DNA from 4 places in the Planococcus sp. SE5232 genome. Region 4 is predicted to be linked to each of the others. Evidence: riboswitches for the same ligand, from Rfam matches in the RefSeq annotation. Region 4 holds a riboswitch; each other region holds the start of a gene.

Region 1 (5,982 bases), 630 kb from region 4:
ATCCCCCAGAAATAATTTCTTGTCCGCAGAAACAAAATTCAATTCAAGCGGTTCAGCAGACTGATTGCTGGAAAGGAAGTTGCGTGCCTTATCCTTGCTGCCCTCATCAAGCAAATCGAGGAACGCGGAACAGTCGCCAAATAACTTCCTGGCTTCTTCAGAACATTCCACAATTGACAGTTTGCTGTTCAATTTAAAAGCGGGCAGCGGCCATTCATCAAATCGAGATACTGAAGTCATTGTCAGGTTCCTTTCCAGTCTGGATCCATTTTTTCAATTGATCCAATTCTTTTACGATGATTGTCCCTTCAGGTTCGGAAGCTGGCCAATTTGCCAGTGAAACAGCCCGTCCTCCTAAGATGATAGTCGGCTTAAAATCAAGAGCTCTGAAAGCTACAGCATATTCCTTTAAAATAGGCAGTCGATACGCGAGTGCTGCTGATAATGCGATAACTTCAGGTTGCCAGCGGTTTGCAGAGTCGATTGCGGCATCGAGCGGTAAATTCGGTCCCAAGTATTGGACCTCCCACCCGTTTTCCTTAAATAAGGAAGACACCATCTTCAACCCGATATAATGGTCTTCGCCTTCCGGCCCCAGAACCATCACTTTCTTTTTATGCGAATTTAAAGCTGGCCGACGAACTTCCGTTACCGACACAACAAAATCGCAGATGGCAGTTGCTAAATGTTCGTCCGCCACAGTAATGATATTTTTTTCCCATAGTTCTCCGATCCAATACATGGCAGGCGTCAGAACCAATTGGTAAAGCTCATCTTTAGTATGGTTCTCCAAATATGTTTGGACTAATTGCACGGCCTGCTTTTCATCGCCAGCCAGGAATAGATCGGCCAGTTCTTTTGATTTACTGTTCATGTCACCCTCCTTAACTTTATGAAGGCCTCAACACCGCAATGGCATTCGTTAAACATCCCGTCATAAAGATCTCTTCATTCTTATCTATATTCCCCGGAAGAATCTCCAGTAAGCGCTCAAAATTATCGATAATTAATGCGGTTTCTACATTTCTGCTTGTCAGGACCGTTTCCAGCCAGATTGTGTAATCGATGAAGACCTTTTCATCGTTCAAGGAGAAAGCTGTCTCTAGGTGATCCAGGTGGTGGTGATTATCTTTTTCCGTATGTTCAAAGCCCCGATCGCCAAAACGGTCCCACAGCGTGGGATATGCTTTATATATACTTTCAGCTGTCTCGGAAGCAATTTTATTTTTGATGTCTTTATTCATTCGGCTACCACTTCGTACTGCCGTACGGTGGGAATGATTTTCGCCAGTTCCTGATCTGGGTAGTTCTTTTCCAAATCATGGATTTCCTTGAATTCCTGGCTCTTCACCCATGCCATGTAGGCAGCTTTCGTGTGCCACTCCATATGGACGGTCAATTCGTTTTTCTTCTTGGTGTTTTGGATGAGTCTGAATAAATGAAAGCCCTCCGCCAAATCCACACGGCGTGAACGCTTTTGGTATATCCCAATGACTTCCTGCGTTTTTTCAGGTGGAACAACCACTGTTGAGGTGACAATATACATTCGCTTTCCCCTTTGCATACAAATTTCATTCAATCAGTATATCACTTCGGAAAGCGAATTAAAAGAATAGCGCGGTTCTTTACAGCTACAGCCGAAGGGTTCAGCGAAGTCATCTCAGCAACCATCAGTACTGCGTCTCCCATCTATTATCTTTTTATTTCAACTATTTAAAATTTCATCCTTGCTTTCTATTGCTTAATGATTTATGATTAGAAACATCGAACCAGAAACAACATAAACTTCATAAGATATTTCTTATCTAGAGAGACGGAGGGATTTGGCCCTGTGAAGTCTCAGCAACCAGTCTGATGAAGACACGGTGCTAATTCCAATAGGCTACGCCTAACAGATGAGAAGAATGCATTTCCAGTCAGGGGCTTTCTTCTTTTTTGAAGAAAAGCCCCTGTTTTATTGTTGAGAGGATGAGTGGAATGACAAAACACAGCTTGGAAACTTTATTGGTTCAAATAGGCAATCGCAGCGACGCTGCTACAGGAGCGGTAAATCCGCCCATCTACTTATCAACGGCTTATGAGCATCAGGGACTTGGACAATCGACCGGCTACGATTACACCCGAACAAAAAACCCGACACGCTCTGTTCTTGAAGAAGGTTTTGCTGAACTGGAAGGCGCAGATGCCGCATTTGCCTGTAGCTCTGGAATGGCTGCCATCCAACTGATTTTGTCGCTGTTCCGTCCGGGAGATGAGATATTGGTGCCGGAAGACATTTATGGCGGAACTTATCGCCTGCTGGACCATTTCGCCTCCGCCTATAATATTCATCCAAAATATGCTGAATTTAAAGATGTACAGGATACAGAAGAAAAAATAACGTTGAATACACGGGCGCTCTTCATTGAAACGCCGACTAATCCGCTTATGCAGGAAATTGATCTGATCGCCTATGCAGCGTTAGCGAAAAAGCATAATCTTCTATTGATTGTCGACAATACATTTCTGACACCCTTCTTCCAGCAGCCAATCGAGCTGGGAGCGGATATTGTCATCCATAGCGCCACTAAGTATATCGGCGGCCATAATGATGTGCTTGCCGGATTGGTTGCCGCAAAAGGTGAAAGCATCTGCGAGCGGCTGTCATTCTTCCACAACTCAGTGGGGGCAGTGTTGTCCCCCTTCGACTCCTGGCTGTTGGTACGCGGATTAAAAACCTTGCCGTTGCGCATGAGACAGCATGAAGCAAATGCAAAAGCCATCGCGGAATTCCTGTCGCAGCAAGCAGAGATTTCAGATGTGCTGTATCCCGGAAAAGGCGGCATGTTGTCGTTCCGTCTACAGGAAGAGGAATGGGTCGGGCCTTTCCTGGAAAATATCAAACTCATCACCTTTGCTGAGAGTTTAGGTGGAGTTGAAAGCTTCATCACCTATCCCGCCACCCAGACCCATGCAGATATTCCTTTTGAAGAACGCACTAAACGCGGCGTTTGCAACCGGCTATTACGATTTTCGGTCGGCGTTGAACTCGCTGAAGATTTAATCGCTGATCTGACACAGGCATTTTCGAAATTGAAGAAGGAGGTTGTTGAATATGACTGATCGCATAGAAACCAAGTTTATTCACTCTACCGGAGTTGATCCATTGACGGGTGCTGTAAATGTACCGATTTATTTGTCCTCAACATTCCACCAGAAAAGTTTAGATTCATTCGGTCCCTTCGATTACAGCCGTTCCGGAAATCCGACGCGTCTGGCATTGGAAGAAACCATCGCAAATCTTGAAGGCGGCAAGCGCGGCTTCGCTTTTTCTTCAGGAATGGCCGCCATCTCTTCCGCTTTCATGCTCCTGTCTTCAGGCGATCATGTCCTGGTGTCAGAAGATGTCTACGGAGGTACGTACCGTTTCATCACGGAGGTTTTGGATAAATTCAATATCGAGTATACGTTCGTCAACATGACTGACCTGAATGAAATGGCCAATGCGATCCAGCCGAACACCAAAGTGGTCTACTTGGAAACACCTTCGAATCCGACAATGAACATCACAGATATCGAGATTGCAGCAAAACTGGCAAAAGCCAATGGTTGCCTAACTTTCGTCGATAATACATTCATGACGCCGCTTTATCAGAACCCATTGGCTCTTGGCGCAGATATCGTTCTTCATAGCGCGACGAAATTCCTGTCAGGACATAGCGATGTCGTCGCGGGGCTTGCCGTCACAAAAGATGAAGAGCTCGGAAACCGCCTCGGCTTTATTCAAAACACGTTTGGTTCGGTGTTAGGGGCACAGGATTCCTACCTGCTGATCCAGGGCATCAAAACTCTAGGTGCCCGCCTTGGCCAGTCATCCGAGTCGGCTCGTACCATTGCTGAGTACTTGCACAACCACCCATTGATCGAAGAAGTCTATTACCCAGGATTTTCATTCCATCCCGGCAACCCGATCCACGAACGCCAGGCAAAAAGTGCAGGTGCTGTCCTGTCTTTCCGTCTAAAAGATAAAAAATCAGCCCGCGTCTTTGTGGAACACCTGCGGATTCCGGTATTTGCAGTCAGCCTGGGCGCTGTCGAGTCGATCTTGTCGTATCCGGCAACCATGTCCCATGGCTCTATGCCTGTTGAAGAACGTGAGAAACGCGGCATCACGGATGGCTTGCTCCGTTATTCGGTCGGCCTTGAACATCCCGATGATCTCGTGCAGGATCTTACACAGGCACTGGCTCAAGTAGCCCGCCGCAACGGCTTGAGCATCGCTAACTAGATAAAAATCCTTAGAGAGAAAGAAGGAAAAATCATATGACAACGACTCAAACGGTCACAGCACCATTCAAGGCAGATCACGTCGGAAGCCTGCTTCGGCCGGCTTCCTTACATAAAGCAAGAGAAGATTACAAAGCTGGAGCAATTTCAGCAGAGGAACTTCGGGAAATCGAAACGAAGGAAATCAAACATATCGTCGAGAAACAAATCGAGGTCGGCTTAAAAGCGGTCACAGACGGCGAATTTAGACGATCGTGGTGGCATTTGGATTTCATGGAGCATATCAATGGCTTTGAAGGTTATGTGCCAGAATCCGGTTATCAATTTGCCGGCGAAGAAACAGAGCGTTATGATGTCCGGAACACCGGTAAAATCTCCTTTGATGACAGCCATCCGTTCATCAGGGATTTCCTTGAACTCAAAGACATCGTTGATGGCAGAGCAGTTCCGAAGTTAACGATTCCAAGCCCCAACCAATTTTTCAACGCCGGCATCCGCGATAATTCAATTTATCCGGACATTGAAGAATACGCACAAGCCATCATCCATGTGTACCGCGATGCGATTCAGGCATTCTATCAGGCAGGCGTCCGTTACCTGCAGATCGACGACGTTTATATCGCCGGCCTTTCTTCACCGGAGATTCCATTCAGCGAAGGCGATTACGACCGCGACTATTTAATTGATTTGGCACTTCGCGTAACCAATGGCGCACTTGAAGGAAAGCCAGAGGATCTGACAGTGACAACTCATCTATGCCGTGGAAACTATAAGTCGAAATGGGCTTTCGAAGGCAGCTACGCCTTAATCGCACCAACGATCTTCGCAAAAGAAAAAGCGGACGGGTTCTTCCTTGAATATGACGATGACCGTTCCGGCTCATTCAAACCGCTGGAACATATTCCAGCAGGCGGCGCAAAAGTCGTCTTGGGCGTCTTCACCTCGAAGAACGGAGAACTGGAAGACAAGGAATCCATCAAAGCACGCGTCGCGGAAGCTGCCGAATTTGTGCCGCTTGAGCAATTATGCATCAGCCCGCAATGCGGCTTTGCTTCTACTCATCACGGCAACGAACTGACAGAACAGCAGCAATGGGATAAATTAAAGTATATTGTGGACGTTTCTAAAGAGATTTTCGGATGAATGGAGATGACAAAGCTCTTTGCCGACCCGGCAAAGAGCTTTGTTCTGACTTCAGATTCATCAGCTGAGCGTTTGTGGTCGTTCAGAGATATTTGGTGCCGTTCAGGCAAAATCCACAGAAGCGAAAATGTTTTTACTTTGATTTACTTCTTTTTTAAATGGCTATTAAGAATTTACAATATTAGTTATATAAACCTATTATCTGTATGGAAATTGACCAAAAAAGCAAATTTTTTAATATACTTCACGAAGATTGATTGACATTCTCAATTAGCCCTCTATAATTGGTACTGAGAATGATTTTCATTTAACTTCTCAACTACATAACAAAGGGAGAGACATCTATGAACAAACTTTTTTACCTTGTACTAGCTTTCTTGCTTCTTGTGTTAACGGCATGCGGAAACGGCGATGCATCCGAACCGGCAACAACTGATGCTACCGAGGAAGCGCCTGAAAGCACTGAGGTTAACTTATACACTGCAAGACATTATGATGTTGACGATGAACTGTATAAGAAATTCGAAGAAGAAACTGGCATTAAAGTAAACCTCATCAAGGGGGAAGCAGATG
Region 2 (5,982 bases), 190 kb from region 4:
TTCTCTATTGCCAAAATACCGATGTGGTTAAAAGCTACGCCATAATCACTGTAATACTGAGTCACGGCCAACGGAAAAACTGCATCGACAAAGTCCGGATACAATTTACCCCATTCCAGAGTTTTCATTCCTCCCAGTGAACCCCCTACCACTCCAACGAGATGGTTGATGCCCAGTTTCTTTAAGGCATGATACTCCGCCCGCACCATATCACGTATCGTCAAGGTTGGGAAATCCGCACGATAAGGAGCTCCAGTTGCCGGATTTATCGATAATGGGCCTGTGGATCCATGGCACCCTCCTAGTACATTGAAGATGATCACTTGAAAAACATTTGTATCCACCGACTTGCCTGGTCCGATTAATCCTGCCCACCAACCTGGATCTCCGTCTGTGCCAACTGCATATTGATCGCCTGTCAATGCATGGCATACCAGGACAGCAGGAGCTTTTTCATCCCCATGACGTTCGTATGCAAGTTCTACATTGTCTATAGTCTTAGTTGAATCCAGGGTTAACGAGCCAATGGATACTGTCTTCATGAAAATCCCTCCTTATGCCTTTTCCAATACTGCCGCCTTTATCGCCTGCTCCAAATCAGCAATCAAATCTTCAGCGTTCTCCAACCCGACAGATAAACGGATCAACTCTTCCGTTACTCCCGATGCTTTCAACTCTTCATTGTTCAATTGCTGATGCGTGGTGGAAGCCGGGTGGATAATCAATGATTTAGCGTCTCCTACGTTTGCGACATGCGACCAAAGATTGACGCTGTCGATCACTTTACGGCCTGCTTCCCGTCCGCCTTTTATGCCAAAATTGACAATCGAACCATAGCCATCATTCTTCAAATATTTTTTCGCCAATTGATGCGATGGGTGATCTTCAAAACCCAGGAAATTGACCCATTCGATTTGCGGATGCTGTTTTAAGTAATCCGCAATAATTTGAGCATTGGTGCTGTGTTTAGGGATGCGAAGATGCAAAGTCTCAAGACCCTGCAGTAAAGCATGCGCACTATCCGGACTCAGTGAAGGTCCAAAATCCCGCAGCAGCTGCACACGAAGCTTTGTCGCAAATGCTGCATCCGGCACATCAATGCCGTAACGCAAACCATGATACGATTCATCCGGCTCTGTGTAATTCGGGAAGCGCGGATTGTCCCAATTGAATTTCCCGGCATCTACTGCGATGCCACCGATTGTCGTGCCGTGTCCCCCAATCCATTTCGTAGCGGAATGGATGACCACATCTGCACCGAATTCGATCGGATTGCTGCCGTATGGAGAAGCGAATGTATTGTCGATCAATAACGGCAATCCATTCGCATGGGCGATTTCCGCTACCTTCTCAACGTCAAAGACATTCAAGCTTGGATTGCCGATAATTTCGCCAAATAACGCTTTGGTTTTATCTGTAATGGCTGCTTTAAAGTTTTCAGGGTTTGTCGCATCGACAAATATTGTCTTGATGCCATAACGCGGCAATGTGTTGGCAAATAAATTGTACGTACCGCCATAAAGATTGCTGTCCGCTACGATTTCGTCTCCAGCTTCTGCAATATTCAAAACAGAAAATGCAATAGCCGCCATTCCGGAGGATAGTGCAACCGCAGCAGTGCCGCCTTCCAATAATGCCACCCGTTGTTCAAATACATCGACTGTGGGATTCATGATGCGCGAGTAGATATTGCCGGTATCCTTCAAGCCGAACAGATCCTGCGCATGTTGTGTATCTTTAAAGACATAGGAAGTTGTTTTATAAACCGGTACCCCTCTGGATCCGGTTGTCGGATCTGGCTGTTGTCCCCCGTGCAATAATAAAGTTTCTGGTTTCATATTCGTCATTTTCCATTCCCCCTGTTTTTTATTGATCCATAACGGTCAAAGAAAGCAGCAAAAAGCCCCCTTCGCTAAGAAGAGGGCCGTAAATTACGGAGTTTCCTCCTCTCATCTGTCAGAATCAGTCGTTCGATCCTGTAGGAATTAGCACCTTTCCAGACATGTGCGTCTGTTGGTTGCCGGGCATCGCAGGGCCTATCCCTCCGCCACTCTTGATAAGAGTATTTGATTTGGTTTTTCATCTTGTTGAGAAGTATAAAAATTTCAGCGCGATTTGTCAAGTCCATTAGTCAAAAAATTTTGAAACCTCGTTCTGTTTCAAACGTTATCTTTTAAGGTAGAGGAGGAATTGGCATGTTTATCTGGATGTTGCTATTATTTATTATTTGCTATGTAATCGGCTGTTTTCATGGATCTCTTGCAGCTCAGGCTCTATCAGGGGTCAACGTCAAAAAAGAAGGTGTAAAAAATTCCGGGGCTTCCAATGCAGCCATCGTACTGGGATGGAAATATGGTTTGCTTGTCGCTTTCATCGATATTTCCAAAGGCTTTGCTGCTGTTGCAGGCTTACGCCTTTTGCTGGATTCCAGCAGTCTTTCTTCTGAAATGATCTGGACTTTGCTATTCATCGCAGGTGCCGGCGTAATTTTCGGCCATAACTTTCCGTTCTATATGAATTTCAATGGCGGCAAAGGCACGGCTTCTGTAATTGGCGTCATGCTGGCCCTCGATTGGAAACTTGGACTGGTCGGACTGCTCTTGCTCATCGGCGTTTCGCTCGCCACCGATTATTTGGTCATTGGCGTACTAGTGCTTTACGCGGTTTATTTTATGATTGCTTTCGGTCCTGCTGTTGGACCATGGCCATTGCTGACAGCCTTGGCTTTATTCGCAATGGCGGTATGGAAGCATAGCGAAAACATTATTCGAATAAAGAATGGAAGCGAGAGCAAAGTATCCTCCATCTTTAAGAAGAAGCCATCAACCCCTGTAAAGTAAAGGAGTTAAACTAATTATTGCTTTCATGTAAAAGATTGTGAAATAAATATCATAATTCTTCTTGACATTTTTGTTATTTCACCATAAAGTAAGAATCACGAATCGAATAGCATACATCACTTTCTTATCAAGAGAAACCGAGGGACAGGCCCTGAGACGTTTCGGCAGCAGATTTGTTTAACCGCAAAAACTGTGCCAACTCCTGCAAATGCCGTTAACGCATTTGGAAGATGAGAATTAGATGGTTTCAACTGGAGCCTTCTTTTTTCTTATGGATAAGAAAAAAGGGGGCTCTTTTTTGTCCATTATCTCAGGAGAATGTGAGACTCCATCGATTTGATAAGACCCATTACAGCATGAGGAGGTTCAATCACCATGATTCAATTCGAAGGCGTCGCCAAGACCTATCAATCAGGAAAACAGGAAATCCATGCCTTGAACGGCATTGAACTGACCGTCGAAACCGGCGAAATTTTTGGAGTCATCGGCTTTAGCGGAGCCGGAAAAAGTTCTTTGATCCGCACCGTGAATCTGCTCGAACGTCCTTCTGCAGGACGCGTATTGATTCAAGGAAAAGATATATCCACTTTATCCAGCAAAGAGATCCGCACCACCCGAAAAGATATCGGCATGATTTTCCAGCATTTCAACTTGCTGAATTCAAAAACGGTTTACCATAACGTCGCTATGCCGCTCTTGCTTGCTAAGACACCAAAAGCAGATATTGAAAAACAGGTAACCGACCTGCTCGACTTTGTCGGCCTTGCAGACCAGGCACAGAAATACCCCGATCAGCTGTCAGGCGGACAAAAACAACGGATCGGCATTGCCCGGGCGCTCGCTACTAACCCATCTGTTCTGCTATGCGACGAAGCGACTTCGGCACTTGATCCGCAAACGACTAAATCGATTTTGGACTTGCTTCGCAAAATCAATAAAGAATACAACATCACCATTCTGCTCATCACTCACGAAATGGGCGTCATCCGGGAAATCTGCGACAAGGTGGCTGTGCTTGAAGCAGGGAAAGTGATCGAGCAAGGCAGCGTCTTCGATATTTTCTCGAATCCGCAGCAACCAACCACCAAACGGTTTGTCCGCTCCGTCATGAACGACGAACTTCCTGATTCGCTGCTGGCACAAATTCAGGCAGCCGAAAGCGATAATGCCATCTACCGCCTCCAGTTTACCGGCACTTCCGTCGGCAAACCGTTCATGTCCCGAGTATCACGCGATTTCAAAGTTGACTTGAATGTGCTGTTCGGCAATATCACTGAGCTGCAGGGCGTCCCGTATGGCAACCTGATCGTGGAATTTTCCGGCGAGCCCAGTGAAATCGAATTGGCTTTGTCCTCCATCCGAGAAAGCGATATCCACATAGAGGAGGTCAATAATTATGTCAGTTAACTACGAACAAATCATAGAAGCTCTATGGGAAACCATTTACATGACCGGCGCAGCATTCGGCTTTTCCCTTTTGATCGGCTTTCCGCTCGGCATCCTGCTGGTGGTCACCCGCAAAGGCCATTTGCTGGAAAATGAACCGGTCTCCAAAGTGTTGAATATCGTCATCAATATTTTCCGCTCGGTTCCGTTCATCATTTTAATGGTTGCCATCATTCCATTGACCCGCCTGATTGTCGGTACGTCCATCGGAACCGCAGCCGCCATCGTTCCACTGGTCTTTTACGCCGGGCCCTACATTGCACGGCTGATTGAAAACTCCTTATTGGAAGTTGATAAAGGCGTTATCGAAGCGGCTCAGGCGATGGGCGCCACGCCGATGCAGATCATTTTCCGCTTCCTGATTCCCGAGGCTTTAAGCTCTTTGGTTCTCGCATTGACGATAGCAGTGGTCGGCTTGATCGGTGCATCCGCCATGGCAGGCGCCATCGGAGGCGGTGGGCTTGGCGACTTGGCCATCACTTACGGCTATCAGCGTTTCGATACGCTCGTCATGTTCATTACCGTAGCGATTCTTGTCGTGCTGGTGCAGGGTGTTCAATCCCTTGGAAATGTATTGTCAAGAACGGTACGGCGTAACTAAAAAATAAAAACAACATAGAAAAAACTGGAGGAATTACTCATGAAAAAACTTACAGCGACAGCATTACTTTCACTATCTGGCTTACTTTTGGCAGCCTGCGGAGACGACAGCAGTTCCGATGGCAACACGAAAGTGACACTTGGCATCAGCGGTTCCGATACAACCATCTGGGATTATATTGGCGAAAAAGCCGAAAAAGAAGGCATCGACCTCGAAATCCAAACGTTCTCTGATTATGTGGCACCAAACTTGGCGCTTGCCGAAGGCGAACTCGACTTGAATGCTTTTCAGACCATTTCTTATTTCGATGAATTTGTTACAGAGCACGACATCGATATCGTACCGATTGGTTCTACCGTCATTGCACCGATGGGCTTATATTCCGATAAATATGAATCCATCGATGAAATTCCCGAAGGTTCACAAATCGCAATGCCGAATGAAGCGACCAACATGGGGCGTGCCCTTCTATTGCTCGATGAAGCCGGACTGATCACGCTCTCTGAAGATGCCGGACTTACTGGCACAGCAGAAGACATTATCGAGAATCCAAAAAACATTGAAATTATGCCGATGGTATCCGGCCATACGCCGCGCGCTATGCCAGATGTTGCCGGTTCGGTCATCAACAACGGCGTTGCAGTGGATGCTGGCTTGAATCCGACTGATGATCCGATTGCCCGTGAAAGCGAAACAGCGAAACCTTATATCAACTTGATTGCCGCAAACGCTGAAGAGGCAGATAATGAAGCCTACCTGAAAATCGTTGAATTATATCAAGAAGAAGACACTGCTGAATTTATCATCGAACATACAAAAGGTGGTCAAATCCCTACCGTTGTGACAGTTGACGAACTGGTCGATTACCAATAAAACGAATTCAACTTAGGAGGAGTTCCAATGACATTTATCAAGGAAGCAGCCCAGTCCATTTCCCAGTCCATCGATTCCCGGAGCGAAACCTATATTGAAACAAGCCAGGCGATCCACGCAAACCCGGAAATCGGCAACCAAGAGATTTTCGCCAGTTCTTTATTGATCAAACGGCTTGAAGAAGCTGGGTTTCAGGTTGACAAAAGTGTCGCCGGCCATTAC
Region 3 (5,982 bases), 130 kb from region 4:
CATAAAACGGCATAGGCGTTCACTCCTGCTTCGTTTAGCGACGGGAATACTGCATCTGGCCCGCATGTTTTGCAGGCAGGGTCCTTGATGCGCGACACTCCGATATCCAATTGGCTATTGTCCCACATATTGAAGTGATGGATCTTTTTGCGCATCGCTTCACGGTTGCCGCTCAACCATTTCAGCGCTTCTGTACATTGAAGTGCAGCCGTCACCTGAACCGCCGGCGAGATGATACCGACCGTATCACAGGTTTCATTGATGGCTGGCAACACAGGCAATAGGCAACGGAAGCAGGAACTTTCTCCAGGTATGAACGGGAAAACCACTCCCGAACTGCCTACACAGGCGCCGTAGATCCAAGGTACGCCGTATTTTACAGAAGCATCATTAATCAGTAGGCGAGTTTCAAAATTATCGGTGGCATCCAGGATCAGATCGCTGACAGCAGCCAATTTCTCCATTCCTGCCGCATCCAAGTGCTCCAGATAAGTGATTAGATGGAGATCACTGCGAATCGCTTTTAACCGCTGCTCCGCAGCCGCCACTTTCGGCAGCATCTGCTGGGCATCCGTTTCCGTGAAAAGCTGTTGACGCTGAAGATTTGACACCTCCACATAATCACGGTCGACTAAATGGATGGTTCCGACGCCTGCACGCGTCAGCGTTTCTGCAATCGCCGAGCCCAAAGCTCCGCAGCCGACGATGGTGACAGACGATAATCCGAGCTTTTCCTGGCCGGTCTGGCCAAGCGGTTTGAATAACACTTGCCTTGAATAGCGTTCATCCACATTGTTTCCCACTTTCCTGCCGCTTGATCGTCCAAACGGTTTCTTCGTTAGTATCACTTTATCATGGCCAATCTATAACTGCAGTCCCTATCAAAATACTGTTTGCTCCGTCATCTGTCCTTTTTCAATCCGGATGATCCGGTCTGCCAATTTCTCAGCATCGGCAATCCGATGCGTCACAAAGATGATCGGTATTTGCCATTGCCGGTGAATCCGCAGCAGTTCGTCCTGGCAGCGGTCACGGTTGGCGTCGTCCAAAGCTGAAAATGGTTCATCGAGCAGCAGGATATCGGGCTGAATGGCCATTGCACGCGTCAACGCCACACGCTGCTTTTCGCCTCCTGAAATCTGGTGCGGGTATTTGGCCAGCAGCCCGGTGATTCCAAGGATTTTTGTAAGTTCGGTAATAGGTGATGTATCCGCGACTCGCGACAGCGCATACAGAATATTCTGTTCCGCAGTCAGATGCGGGAACAGCGCGTAATCCTGAAACAAATAGCCCACTTTCCTTTTTTGGATTTTAAGCGGCTTCTGCCCTTCCCTGTAAAAATTCCGGCCGTTCAATGAAATTTCCCCTGCATCCGGATGGACAATTCCCGCCAAGCAGTTCAGCAACGTGGTTTTGCCCGAACCGGAAGACCCCACAAGTGCCAGAATTTCCTGCCCCAGTTCAAACTCCATATCCAAGTTAAAATGATCCAATTGCTTTTGAACATCCACTTTAAGCATCTGCTCACTCCCTGCCGATTCGTATTGCGTTTTTTTTGCGCCAGTAGTTGACCCAGGCGATGGCGGCGACTCCAAGCGAGGAAATGATCAGCACCCAAAACAGGGCTTTTTCCATATCGCCTGCTTCATAGGCGAAGTAAATCGCGAGCGGCACCGTTTCCGTAACGCCCGGGATGTAGCCGGCAATCATCAAAGTGGCCCCGAATTCACCGATACCCCGTGCAAACGCCAGGATTAATCCCGCCAGAATACCCGACCAGGCAAGTGGAAATGTGATGGTCCGGAAAATCCGCCATTCGGACACGCCCATCGTCCGCGCCACGTTTTCCCAACGCGGATCCACTTTTTCAAAAGCGGCCAGAACGCTTTGATACATCAGCGGCAAAGACACCACAAAAGACGCAATGGCTGCGCCGATCCAAGTAAAGACGACACGAAATCCAAACCACTGCTCCAAGAGGATGCCGAGTGGACCATTGACGCCGAATAAAACGATCAAGCCGAAGCCGATAACCGTCGGCGGCAAAACCAAAGGCAGCAGAATCAGGGCTTCCACGAAGCTTTTCCCAAAAAAATCACGCCTGTTCATCAAGCGGGCAAGCGCCAGGCTGGCCAGAAATACAAATAATGTGGAAATGACCGCGACTCTCAGCGATAACCAAAGTGGAGACAAATCATATGGCGTCATGGCGCTTTTCCATCTCCCGGCAAAAAGCCGTAGTCCTTAAAAATGGCCTGGCCTGTTGGACCCGTGACAAAATCCAGAAAAGCTGCAGCAGCCTGCTGATTCTCTGACGCGGTTACAACGGCTCCAGGGTAGACGACAGGATCTATCTGTCCGGGCAGCTCGAGCGTCGCTGTTATTTCCCGGGAAATAACGGCATCGGAAGAATAGATGATGCCAAGACCTGCATTCCCGCTTTCTACGTAAGTCACCACTTGCCTTGCGTCTTTGGAATAGATTAGACGCCCTTCAAGCGGCTGCCATAACCCTTGGCTTTCCAATGCCTGCCTTGTATACGCTCCAACCGGCACGCTGTCAGGCTCTCCAACGGCAATGGTTTCTTCTGCATCCATCACTACTTCCTCAAAATCCACCGATTCCGGGAACTCTTCCAAAGAAGCCAGAACCAGCCGATTTTCAGCAAATGGACTGATGCTTGCAGCGTCTATGAGCTGCTGCGATTCGAGCAGGTCCATATCCTTCATGCTGGCCGATAAAAACAAATCTGCAGGTGCCCCTTGCTCGATTTGGCTTCTCAGCTTGCTGGATGATCCGTAATTGAAGGATAAGTCAATATCCGGTTCCACCTGTTGAAATTCCTCTTCCATCTTTTTCATCACTTCCGTCAGGCTTGAGGCTGCCGAAACCAACAGCTCACTGTCGTTGCCAGCCGATGTATTGCTGCAGGCGCTCAGCAGGATGGCTATGCTTATAATAGTTATCATTTTTTTCATTAATAAAGACCCCTTATTCGTTTGAAATGCAGCTCACCGGTTCCGGTAAATTCTCCACGTACCTTCAGTATAACGCCAGCTGAAGAGAAGCTAAATAATTTTGCGAATAATCTTGTAAGAAACAGAGCATTTGAGTAAAATAAAGAGAAACTTCAATCAGTAAAGACTTTTTCACTCTTCACTGATGAAAGCTGAACAAATTCAACAAAAAATTAAATATGCTACATCCTTATCAAGAGAGGCAGAGGGAATGGCCCTACGACGCCCGGCAACCGCCAGTTAACGTAACTGGAATGGTGCCAAATCCAGCAGAAGCACGATGTTCTGAAAGATGAGGAAGAGAATTTCACGAGCAGATAACCACTCTTCCCTTTTTCAGCGGAAGATTTTTTTTATTTTAAGGAGTGATATCTATGAAGTTGAGCAAAGCCGAACGAATCAAAAAAACACGGGTACCCGTAGTGGATCCCGCACTGGCTGAACGCCTGCCACCTGGCCAAGTGCTGACCGAGCGCTTTCCGGTCCTGCACGAAGGCGAAGTGCCGGTCTATGATATGGCCACCTGGACCTTGAAGATCTTTGGCCAGGTCGACAAGGAAGTTACACTGCATTACGACGACTTATTGAAGTTGCCACAAACAACGATTACCCGCGACATCCACTGTGTCACACGCTGGTCCCGCTTCGATAATACATTTACAGGTGTCCGCTTTATCGATCTGATGAAAGAATTGGGCGTAACACCGAAAAGCGGTTATGTGATGCTTCATGGTGACAATGATTACACCACCAATCTTGCCCTGTCCGACCTCGACCGGGAAGATGTGCTGCTTGCCCATTCACTTGACGGCGAACCACTGACAGCCAAACACGGTTATCCGCTGCGCTTCGTGGTGCCTCATCTGTATTTCTGGAAAAGTGTCAAATGGGTCCGCGGCATCGAATTCATCGATGAAAACCAACCTGGCTTCTGGGAGCAGAACGGCTTCCACATGAACGGCGATCCGTTTCAGGAAGAGCGTTTTTCAGGTGAAGATCTGGAGATTCCAGAGGATGAATGGGAGAAAAAGGATTTTGACTGAGTCCAGTTATAGTCTTATGATTCCAGGACAACTGAACTGTCACTTTAAGAGATAATTTGCATCAACTTAAACTTTATTTTGCGTATTATTTTAAAGAACCCAGCAACCTTTTATGCGAAGGTTGTTGGGTTCTTTGAATTATATGTAGAATCTATTGCTGCTTCCGATAATCCCTCAGATGTAAACTCGTTATCTGTAAAATTCATAGCTTATTTCAAAAAATACAATAAGATGGACCCGAGAAAATTAGGCAAAGCTATCAGTAAGACAGTATTTGATAAGTTGAGTGTTTCATCTAATTTTATAATGGCCAAATTCCCGATAACAGGTGCATTAGAGCTAATGAAACCTGTTTTCAAAAAGCCCCCGATTAAGATGCCTACGAGCCCTAGTATTCCAGTCACATTCATAGCAAGTTCGATGTTATTTTGCACAACAAAGAAACTTACTATAAAAATAAAAATTAATAATCCTAAAGATAACCTTTTCATAATATTCTCCTCTTCATATAATTTGCCTGAAAAAATATACCGACCAACAGTTCTGATTTAGGATCTAGCTTATGAAATTTTCTAAAAGCAGAAATTTTTTTCAGAAGTCTCATTCCTAATGTACTAAATAAATACATTTAGTTCATCTTATTTTTTAAGTATTCCGATATCTATTAAAAACCATTATTTTTATTGAATTAATCTTTCTCAAGTATTCGCAAACGATAAATCTGAATATAACTTAATTCATATTAAGTTATATTCAGATCTAGTAATTTTATTAGACTCCCACAGAAGCTATAATGGCGATACTCCATGTAATGAACACAAATGATGTTGTGAGCCAAATTGTATTAACTATTGTTTTCTCATCCCTTTTTACCTTTTTGATTATGGCCACAAGGTTAAGGCAAAAAATAATACTCAAAACTGGGATGAGGTATATACCGATGAATAGAAAAGCACTTTCCATATAATTCACCCCTCAATTTTTTCACTTACTGCACTTTTGTTACATTCAAATACTTAATATTCTTGATACATTACACTCTTCAAATGCTTTGAATTTTAAGTTGTGTAAAGGTAGTTTTTGATTTGTTTCATCTGAGTTTTTAAGGCTCACTTATTCCCATTGCAAATAAAAGTAGAAAGGCGAATATCAATGCAATAAAATTCACTCCACTACCTAAAACCATCCATAACAATTGTTTAGATAATGCTGCAAATAACAGACCAATAACCGAAAGAGTACTTAATACTATTATAGTTAAATAAATATCTCCATCTGGTCCTCTCATTGTAAAGAATGCAACGAGACTAACAACAAACATCAGTAGAGATAACAAACCAAATTTGTTCATTTTATTCCCCCTCCAATTTATTTTTATAAGTCTACTCTACATAAATCATTAATCCAGTTTCTAATATATCACACCAAAATACCCCAATATATTCTGCTTTTTTTATTCTGTATTAAAACCAAAACCGCTTGTAAACCTATCAAGTCATTTTACAAATGTTCGCGAATTTACATACATATTTACGAACAGCTTTCAGGTAAGTGAAGGAAAAAATAAAAAACTTTAGATCCCTCTTCCCGCCTGCTGTCTCAGAAAAACAACCTCATTCAAAAAAACGAACGGAGAAAAGGAATTCTTTTTCTCCGTTCGTTTATATGCAGAACTTGTTGGAGCACCTATTTTTTAAAAATATGTCACTCAGCCAATCCCTCTTTATGCATGATTTTCTCAATTTCTTTGATGGCGTCTTCTTCATCGGATCCTTCAATGTTCACTTTAAACTCGGTGCCATAAGCAATGCCCAATGACATCACGCCTAAAATGGACTTTAGATTCACTTTTTTCTCCTGATGGACAATGTTCACTTCTGACTCGAATTTGTTTGCCAAGTTCACCAAAATCGCTGCCGGAC
Region 4 (5,982 bases):
GCCACGTTCGGCTGAATGTAATCGCTGAATTCGACCAGTTCCACTGTATAGCCTTTTTCCTCTAAACCAGGCACAATCGCCTTGCTCAGCATATCGCTGTATGGACCTGCAGTAGCTCCTAATTTAATGTCCTTTGAAGCTTCTTCTGTCGTTCCTGCAGAGTCGCTTTCTTCCCCGCCGCCGCATGCTGCCAGAGCCAGTGCACTCGCTGCTAAAATAAATCCTAATTTTTTCATGTCATTCTCCCCTTATCGTTTATCGATTGTTTTCGCTGTATAATCTCCTGCTTGCTGAATCAATTGGACCAGCACAATCAAAATGACGACTGTGACGATCATGATGGTGTTGTCGTACCGGTAATAGCCGAAGCGGATGGCCAAATCTCCGATGCCTCCGCCACCTACCACACCAGCCATCGCCGAGTAGGCGACCAAGCTGATGATGGTCAATGTCACACCTTGGATGATGCTCGCTTTCGCTTCAGGCAAAAGAACGTCTTTAATGATCATCCATGGGGTTGCACCCACTGCAATCGCTGCTTCGATGACGCCTTTATCAATTTCACGGAGTGAGTTTTCCACAATCCGTGCGAAAAAGGGAATGGCAGCAACCGATAAAGATACACTGGCCGCAATCGGGCCGATTGTTGTTCCTGTGATCAATTTCGTCAACGGGATGAGTGCCACCAATAGAATGATGAATGGAATGGAACGCACGATGTTAACAATAAAGCCGATCACCGCATTGACCGGCCGATTTTCAAGAAACAGGCCGCGGTCTGTAATGAATAATAAGATTCCAAGTGGCAGCCCAACAATCAGCGCGACAGCTAAAGAAATTCCGATCATCGTCAATGTCTGAAAGAAGGCCGTCTGTATTTCTGGCCACAATTCAATAATCCGTCCCCATTCAATGCCCATTCGGAATCACCTCCACAATTGCTGATCTGCTTTCCATATACTTCAATGCGTCCATGACGGCGGTAGAAGTACCTTTCAACTCCATGATGAAAATGCCGAGAGGCTGTTCCTGAATATACTCGATCGCTCCGTGCAAAAAGTTGCCTTTTACCGGGTAATTCTGCAGCATATCGGAAATCACGCCTTCTCCGGCCACGCCGCCTTTAAACAGCACTTTCACCAGTGTGCCTGTAAATTCGCTCAAAATATGCTCTGGTACATTGAACGATACGACACTGGATATGAATTCCTTGGTCAATTCCTTTTGTGGATCTGCAAAAATATCATATACCTGGCCTTCTTCGATGACGCGTCCCCCTTGCATGACGGCCATGCGGTCACAGATTTCCTTGACGACATTCATTTCATGCGTGATGAGGACAATCGTGATATCCAATTTACGGTTGATGTCTTTCAACAAACGCAAAATGGATAAAGTCGTATTCGGGTCAAGGGCGGAGGTAGCTTCATCGCACAGCAGAACGGCCGGATTGTTGGCAAGTGCCCGTGCGATGCCGACGCGTTGTTTTTGCCCGCCGCTCAATTGTGCCGGATAAACATCCCGCTTGTCGGATAAACCGACCATTTCGAGCAGCTCTTCCACCCGCGTTTTAATGTTTTTTGCAGGAGTTCCTGCTGCGCGAAGCGCAAAAGCGATATTGTCGTAAACCGTCTTTTGGCTGATCAGATAAAAATGCTGGAAAATCATGCCGATTTTCAACCGGGCTTTTCTCAGCTGATCTCCGTTCAGTTGGGTTAAATCGTTGCCATCTACCGTCACACTGCCAGAGGTCGGCCGTTCCAGCAGGTTGATGCATCGGATCAGCGAGCTTTTTCCGGCACCTGAATAGCCGACGATCCCGAAAATCTCGCCTTTTCCGATATCCAATGATACATTGTCCACTCCGGTGATTGTGCCATGCTTAGTTGTGTAGGTCTTCGTCAATTTCTCAATCTGTATCATAGCGTCCTCCCGGCAATAAAAAGATGCCTCTTTCATCAAGAAAGAGACATCGAAAATTTTAGTTTCTCGACTTATCTTCCAGAACATTTGCATGTTCCGTTGGATTTGGCACCTTCCCAATCGGGGGTTGCCGGACGTCATAGGGCCTATCCCTCAGTCTCTCTTGATAAGTTTACGTTATTTGATTAAATTTTATGTTACAGGCATTAATTACGAGTGTCAATCTACTTTTTGAATTTTTCGTACAATTTATCGCGGCGGTCTTCAAAAACCGGTATTCGCTTCCGGACTTCTTCCACTTCATCCAAATCGATATCGATATAAGCGACGCCTTCATCTTTTTTCATGTCGAGACGGACTTCTCCCCATGGAGCAATTGCCATCGTGCTTCCCCCAAACTCGTTGTTTGGATCGCTGCCGATGCGGTTTACTGCCACAATAAAGCATTGGTTCTCGATCGCTCGCGCCTGCAGCAGGATGCGCCAATGATCAATTCGTGCCTCCGGCCATTCAGCTGATACAAAAATTAGTTTTGCACCATTCAGTGCCTGCGCGCGAATCCATTCAGGGAAACGGATATCGTAGCAAATGACTCCGCCGTAAACGGTATTTTCCAACTCGAATGTACCCAGTGAATCTCCTTCTTCAAGATGGATATGCTCATCCATCAAGCAAAAGCGATGCGCTTTATCATATTCCGAAATAAGCTCTCCATTTTTGTCGACGACATACATCGTGTTATAGAAACCACCGTTCTTTTTCGTCGAAACAGATCCACCGACAATATTGACCTTGTGTTCTTTCGCAAAACTCTTCAGCAACTCCACGGTCCGGTTCGTGCTGTCTGCAAGTGTATCAAGCTCTGTCAATGCGTATCCCGTATTCCACATTTCGGGCAGGACAATCGTTTCCGCTCCACCTCCGGCCGCTTCCTTCAAATAGTCCATGACCCGCTGATAATTCAGTTCCGGTTCTCCAAAAGCGATATCCATCTGAACGCATGCAATTTTCATATGTTTCTCCTCCACTAGACAAGTTACCTACAACTCTATAAGATTTGGGGTAGATGTGCAATTATTTCGAAAACAAGGAGAATTATATGGAATTTTCAAATCGCCTGCAAAACCTGCCTACACAATTTTTTACTTCATTGGTTGCTAAAACGAGTAAAGCCATCGCCGAAGGACGCGACGTCATCAACCTTGGCCAGGGCAATCCTGACCAGCCGACGCCCGACCATATCATCAAGGCACTGCAAACCGCAGCGGCTGATCCAAAAACACATAAGTATTCCCCTTTTCGCGGCATTTCCGAGCTGCGCCAGGCTGCAGTGGATTTCTACAAACGCGAATACGGCGTGGACATCGACCCTGACCTTGAAGTAGCCATTCTGGCTGGAACAAAAGTCGGGCTTGTCGAATTGCCACTGGCCTTGTTGAATCCACAGGATCTCCTGCTGCTGCCGGACCCTGGCTATCCGGATTACCTGTCCGGGGCTCCACTCGCCGATATCGACTATAAACTGATGCGGCTCAATCCAGAAAATGGCTATTTACCGGATTACGGTGAAGTGCCTGAATCTGTTCGCTCGCAAGCTAAGCTGATGTATTTGAACTACCCGAACAATCCGACAGGCGCAGTGGCCAATAAAGACTTCTTTGATGAGACTGTCGCTTTTGCAAAAGACAACGGCATTGCCGTCGTCCATGATTTCGCTTATGGCGCAGTTGGTTTCGAAGGAAAGAAACCGGTGAGCTTCCTGCAATCCGAAGGGGCCAAAGAAGTCGGCATCGAGATGTATACTTTATCTAAAACGTACAATATGGCCGGCTGGCGCATTGGATTTGCTGTCGGACATTCGAAAATGATCGAAGCCCTGAACCTGATCCAGGACCATCTATTCGCCGGTCTGTTTCCCGCCGTCCAGTTGGCTGCCGCCAAAGCTTTAAGTGCTGATCAGCAATGTGTGGATGACTTAGTGGCTCTCTATGAAAAACGCCGCGATGTCCTGGTCAAGGAATGTTCGCGCATCGGCTGGGAAATCGAAGCGCCTCAAGGCTCTTTTTTCGCCTGGCTGCCGGTTCCAGAAGGCTTTACCAGTGTCGAGTTCGCTGATTTCCTACTTGAAAAAGCGGATATTTCAGTTGCTGCAGGTAGCGGGTTCGGTGCTGGCGGAGAAGGATTTGTCCGCGTTGGATTATTGGTTGATGAAACCCGTATCACCGAAGCGATAAACCGCATTGAAAAATTGAACCTATTTTAACTCAAAAAGACAGCTTCCCTTTTTTCGGGCAGCTGTCTTTTTTGATGCAAGTTGAACAAATAATTTATAACAGAAAAAAATCTACTATGGATATTCCACAAACCAGCTCCGCGTTCCTACGGGCTTGCGCCGAACTAACTCGGGCTAAACGCCCGAGTGGATTTCGGCACATCGCTATCCCGCGGGAGTCTCCGCTGGTTTGTTCCATATCCTGGTTAGTTGTTTAATGACGCTTAGAAGAATGAAAGTCGGTGAAGGGCAAAGATGTTCTCCTTTATCGCTTTGTTGCTTCGTTCGTGAAAAGTGTCCGTCTAAAATACAGGATCCGGTATGAATACGATGAAATGAGTATTCAATCTTGGAATGACATAAATATTCTTTTGTCTACACACTTAGACAGCTGTCTTTTTTCGATTTTGGAGCAATCGAGCATTCTCCATCATTCCACAATCCCGATATGATCGAGCGGAGATAATCGGATTTTCACTTCTCCAATGATGGAGTCTTTAGAAATAAATCCTAAAACCCTTGAATCCATGCTGTTTAAACGGTTATCTCCCAATACATAATAGGATTCGGCAGGCACAGTGAATTCCTGGAAATCCTCGGTTAACCGAGAGAAGCCCTGCTGTTCGGCCAATTTACGGTTCTTATCCAAATAAGGCTCAGCTACAGCCTGGCCGTTCACATATAATCGATCGTCTTTCATGGAAATGCGATCACCCGGAATACCGATTACACGCTTGATGAAATTCACTCCAGTAGGCGCAGTGAAAACGATCATATCAAAATTTTCTATGGTATAAACCTTAACCAGCATTACTTTGTCATCGTCTTCAAACGTAGGCATCATTGATTCACCATGAACGGCTACCGGCTCAAACAGGAAATGCCTCGACATGAGGACAATAAGCACTGCCAAAAAGATTACACGCATCCAGGAAACAGATTCTTTTACCGGATCTCCATACACATTGTCCCCTCCTGCCCATGCTTTTACTTTTTATTATAATACGCCTTCAGCTTTATGCATACTTTTGGTAATTGACATCCAACAGATGCTGCCAAAATCAGGAATGCCTCTTTAAAAACTAAAAGAAGCTTTAATCTTTTTTTCAAGCGCCATCATCAAGTTTGGCGCTTATTTCCTCGGTCTATCGGCGTCTGAATCGTCAGACTTTTGAGGGCGGCGCAATTTTATGTTACACTCAATAAAAAATGTAGGTGATTATGAATGGTAGGAAGAAATGATCCATGCCCATGCGGCAGCGGCAAAAAATACAAAAAATGTCACGGAAAACAGCAAACTGTCTCCATTAATGATTTGGTGAATGAGGAACTGTTCAAAGTACGCCAGCAGTTCTTCTCGGAAAATCCGAATCAGGAGCAACTTGCCGAATTCCGTGAACTTCAACAAGCATGGCAGCCACGTTTAATGCAATCAATGGCTGAAAACGATGCACAGGCATTTGTTATCGAGAATTTCCTGTTCATGAAAAAACCAGAGCTATGGGAAGAATTCTTGGCAAAACAAATTGACCTTTCCCAGCGCCCTTCAACTAAAGAAGTGCTGGAAAACTGGAACGACGTAAAAGTATTCCTTGGACAATATGTCAAAGGCGATACAGAAACGGCTCAGTTTACAGATATCTTTACAGGCGAGACGCTTGAAATGGCTGATCAACCGCCAACTGACATGGAAAACGGACAAGGCTTGCTTGCAATCCTTCTTCCGGACTCCCGCGTCGGCGATAATGGCGTATTGTTCCTAAACGGTTATTTGACCGTTGTCGGTG

The links. A riboswitch is a leader RNA that binds a small molecule or an ion and turns the genes downstream of it on or off. The one in region 4 is predicted to bind S-adenosylmethionine.
Region 1: another riboswitch for S-adenosylmethionine. It lies ahead of ACRC6Q_RS05335 (methionine biosynthesis PLP-dependent protein); the one in region 4 lies ahead of ACRC6Q_RS02490 (methionine ABC transporter ATP-binding protein).
Region 2: another riboswitch for S-adenosylmethionine. It lies ahead of ACRC6Q_RS03465 (methionine ABC transporter ATP-binding protein); the one in region 4 lies ahead of ACRC6Q_RS02490 (methionine ABC transporter ATP-binding protein).
Region 3: another riboswitch for S-adenosylmethionine. It lies ahead of ACRC6Q_RS01835 (sulfite oxidase-like oxidoreductase); the one in region 4 lies ahead of ACRC6Q_RS02490 (methionine ABC transporter ATP-binding protein).

What each region holds. Positions count from the first base shown of each region.
Region 1 covers NZ_JBOGCP010000001.1:1,152,249-1,158,230, reverse strand. The annotation lists gene ACRC6Q_RS05355 (STAS domain-containing protein) at 1-240, opposite strand, end outside; gene ACRC6Q_RS05350 (cobalamin B12-binding domain-containing protein) at 218-874, opposite strand; gene ACRC6Q_RS05345 (hypothetical protein) at 891-1,244, opposite strand; gene ACRC6Q_RS05340 (antibiotic biosynthesis monooxygenase family protein) at 1,241-1,546, opposite strand; SAM riboswitch class I at 1,799-1,902, shown strand; gene ACRC6Q_RS05335 (methionine biosynthesis PLP-dependent protein) at 1,978-3,102, shown strand; gene metC (cystathionine beta-lyase) at 3,095-4,267, shown strand; gene ACRC6Q_RS05325 (5-methyltetrahydropteroyltriglutamate--homocysteine S-methyltransferase) at 4,303-5,409, shown strand; gene ACRC6Q_RS05320 (Fe(3+) ABC transporter substrate-binding protein) at 5,754-5,982, shown strand, end outside.
Region 2 covers NZ_JBOGCP010000001.1:719,510-725,491, reverse strand. The annotation lists gene metX (homoserine O-acetyltransferase MetX) at 1-542, opposite strand, end outside; gene ACRC6Q_RS03475 (O-acetylhomoserine aminocarboxypropyltransferase/cysteine synthase family protein) at 555-1,847, opposite strand; SAM riboswitch class I at 1,947-2,063, opposite strand; gene ACRC6Q_RS03470 (glycerol-3-phosphate acyltransferase) at 2,196-2,840, shown strand; SAM riboswitch class I at 2,962-3,077, shown strand; gene ACRC6Q_RS03465 (methionine ABC transporter ATP-binding protein) at 3,216-4,247, shown strand; gene ACRC6Q_RS03460 (methionine ABC transporter permease) at 4,237-4,887, shown strand; gene ACRC6Q_RS03455 (MetQ/NlpA family ABC transporter substrate-binding protein) at 4,927-5,760, shown strand; gene ACRC6Q_RS03450 (M20 family metallopeptidase) at 5,788-5,982, shown strand, end outside.
Region 3 covers NZ_JBOGCP010000001.1:392,324-398,305, reverse strand. The annotation lists gene ACRC6Q_RS01855 (ThiF family adenylyltransferase) at 1-791, opposite strand, end outside; gene ACRC6Q_RS01850 (ATP-binding cassette domain-containing protein) at 882-1,520, opposite strand; gene modB (molybdate ABC transporter permease subunit) at 1,525-2,208, opposite strand; gene modA (molybdate ABC transporter substrate-binding protein) at 2,205-2,978, opposite strand; SAM riboswitch class I at 3,205-3,316, shown strand; gene ACRC6Q_RS01835 (sulfite oxidase-like oxidoreductase) at 3,398-4,060, shown strand; gene ACRC6Q_RS01830 (hypothetical protein) at 4,270-4,551, opposite strand; gene ACRC6Q_RS01825 (hypothetical protein) at 5,163-5,411, opposite strand; gene ACRC6Q_RS01820 (phosphocarrier protein HPr) at 5,765-5,982, opposite strand, start outside.
Region 4 covers NZ_JBOGCP010000001.1:526,739-532,720, reverse strand. The annotation lists gene ACRC6Q_RS02500 (MetQ/NlpA family ABC transporter substrate-binding protein) at 1-236, opposite strand, end outside; gene ACRC6Q_RS02495 (methionine ABC transporter permease) at 249-920, opposite strand; gene ACRC6Q_RS02490 (methionine ABC transporter ATP-binding protein) at 910-1,923, opposite strand; SAM riboswitch class I at 1,992-2,096, opposite strand; gene ACRC6Q_RS02485 (carbon-nitrogen family hydrolase) at 2,148-2,936, opposite strand; gene ACRC6Q_RS02480 (pyridoxal phosphate-dependent aminotransferase) at 3,023-4,186, shown strand; gene lepB (signal peptidase I) at 4,626-5,159, opposite strand; gene ACRC6Q_RS02470 (SEC-C metal-binding domain-containing protein) at 5,421-5,982, shown strand, end outside.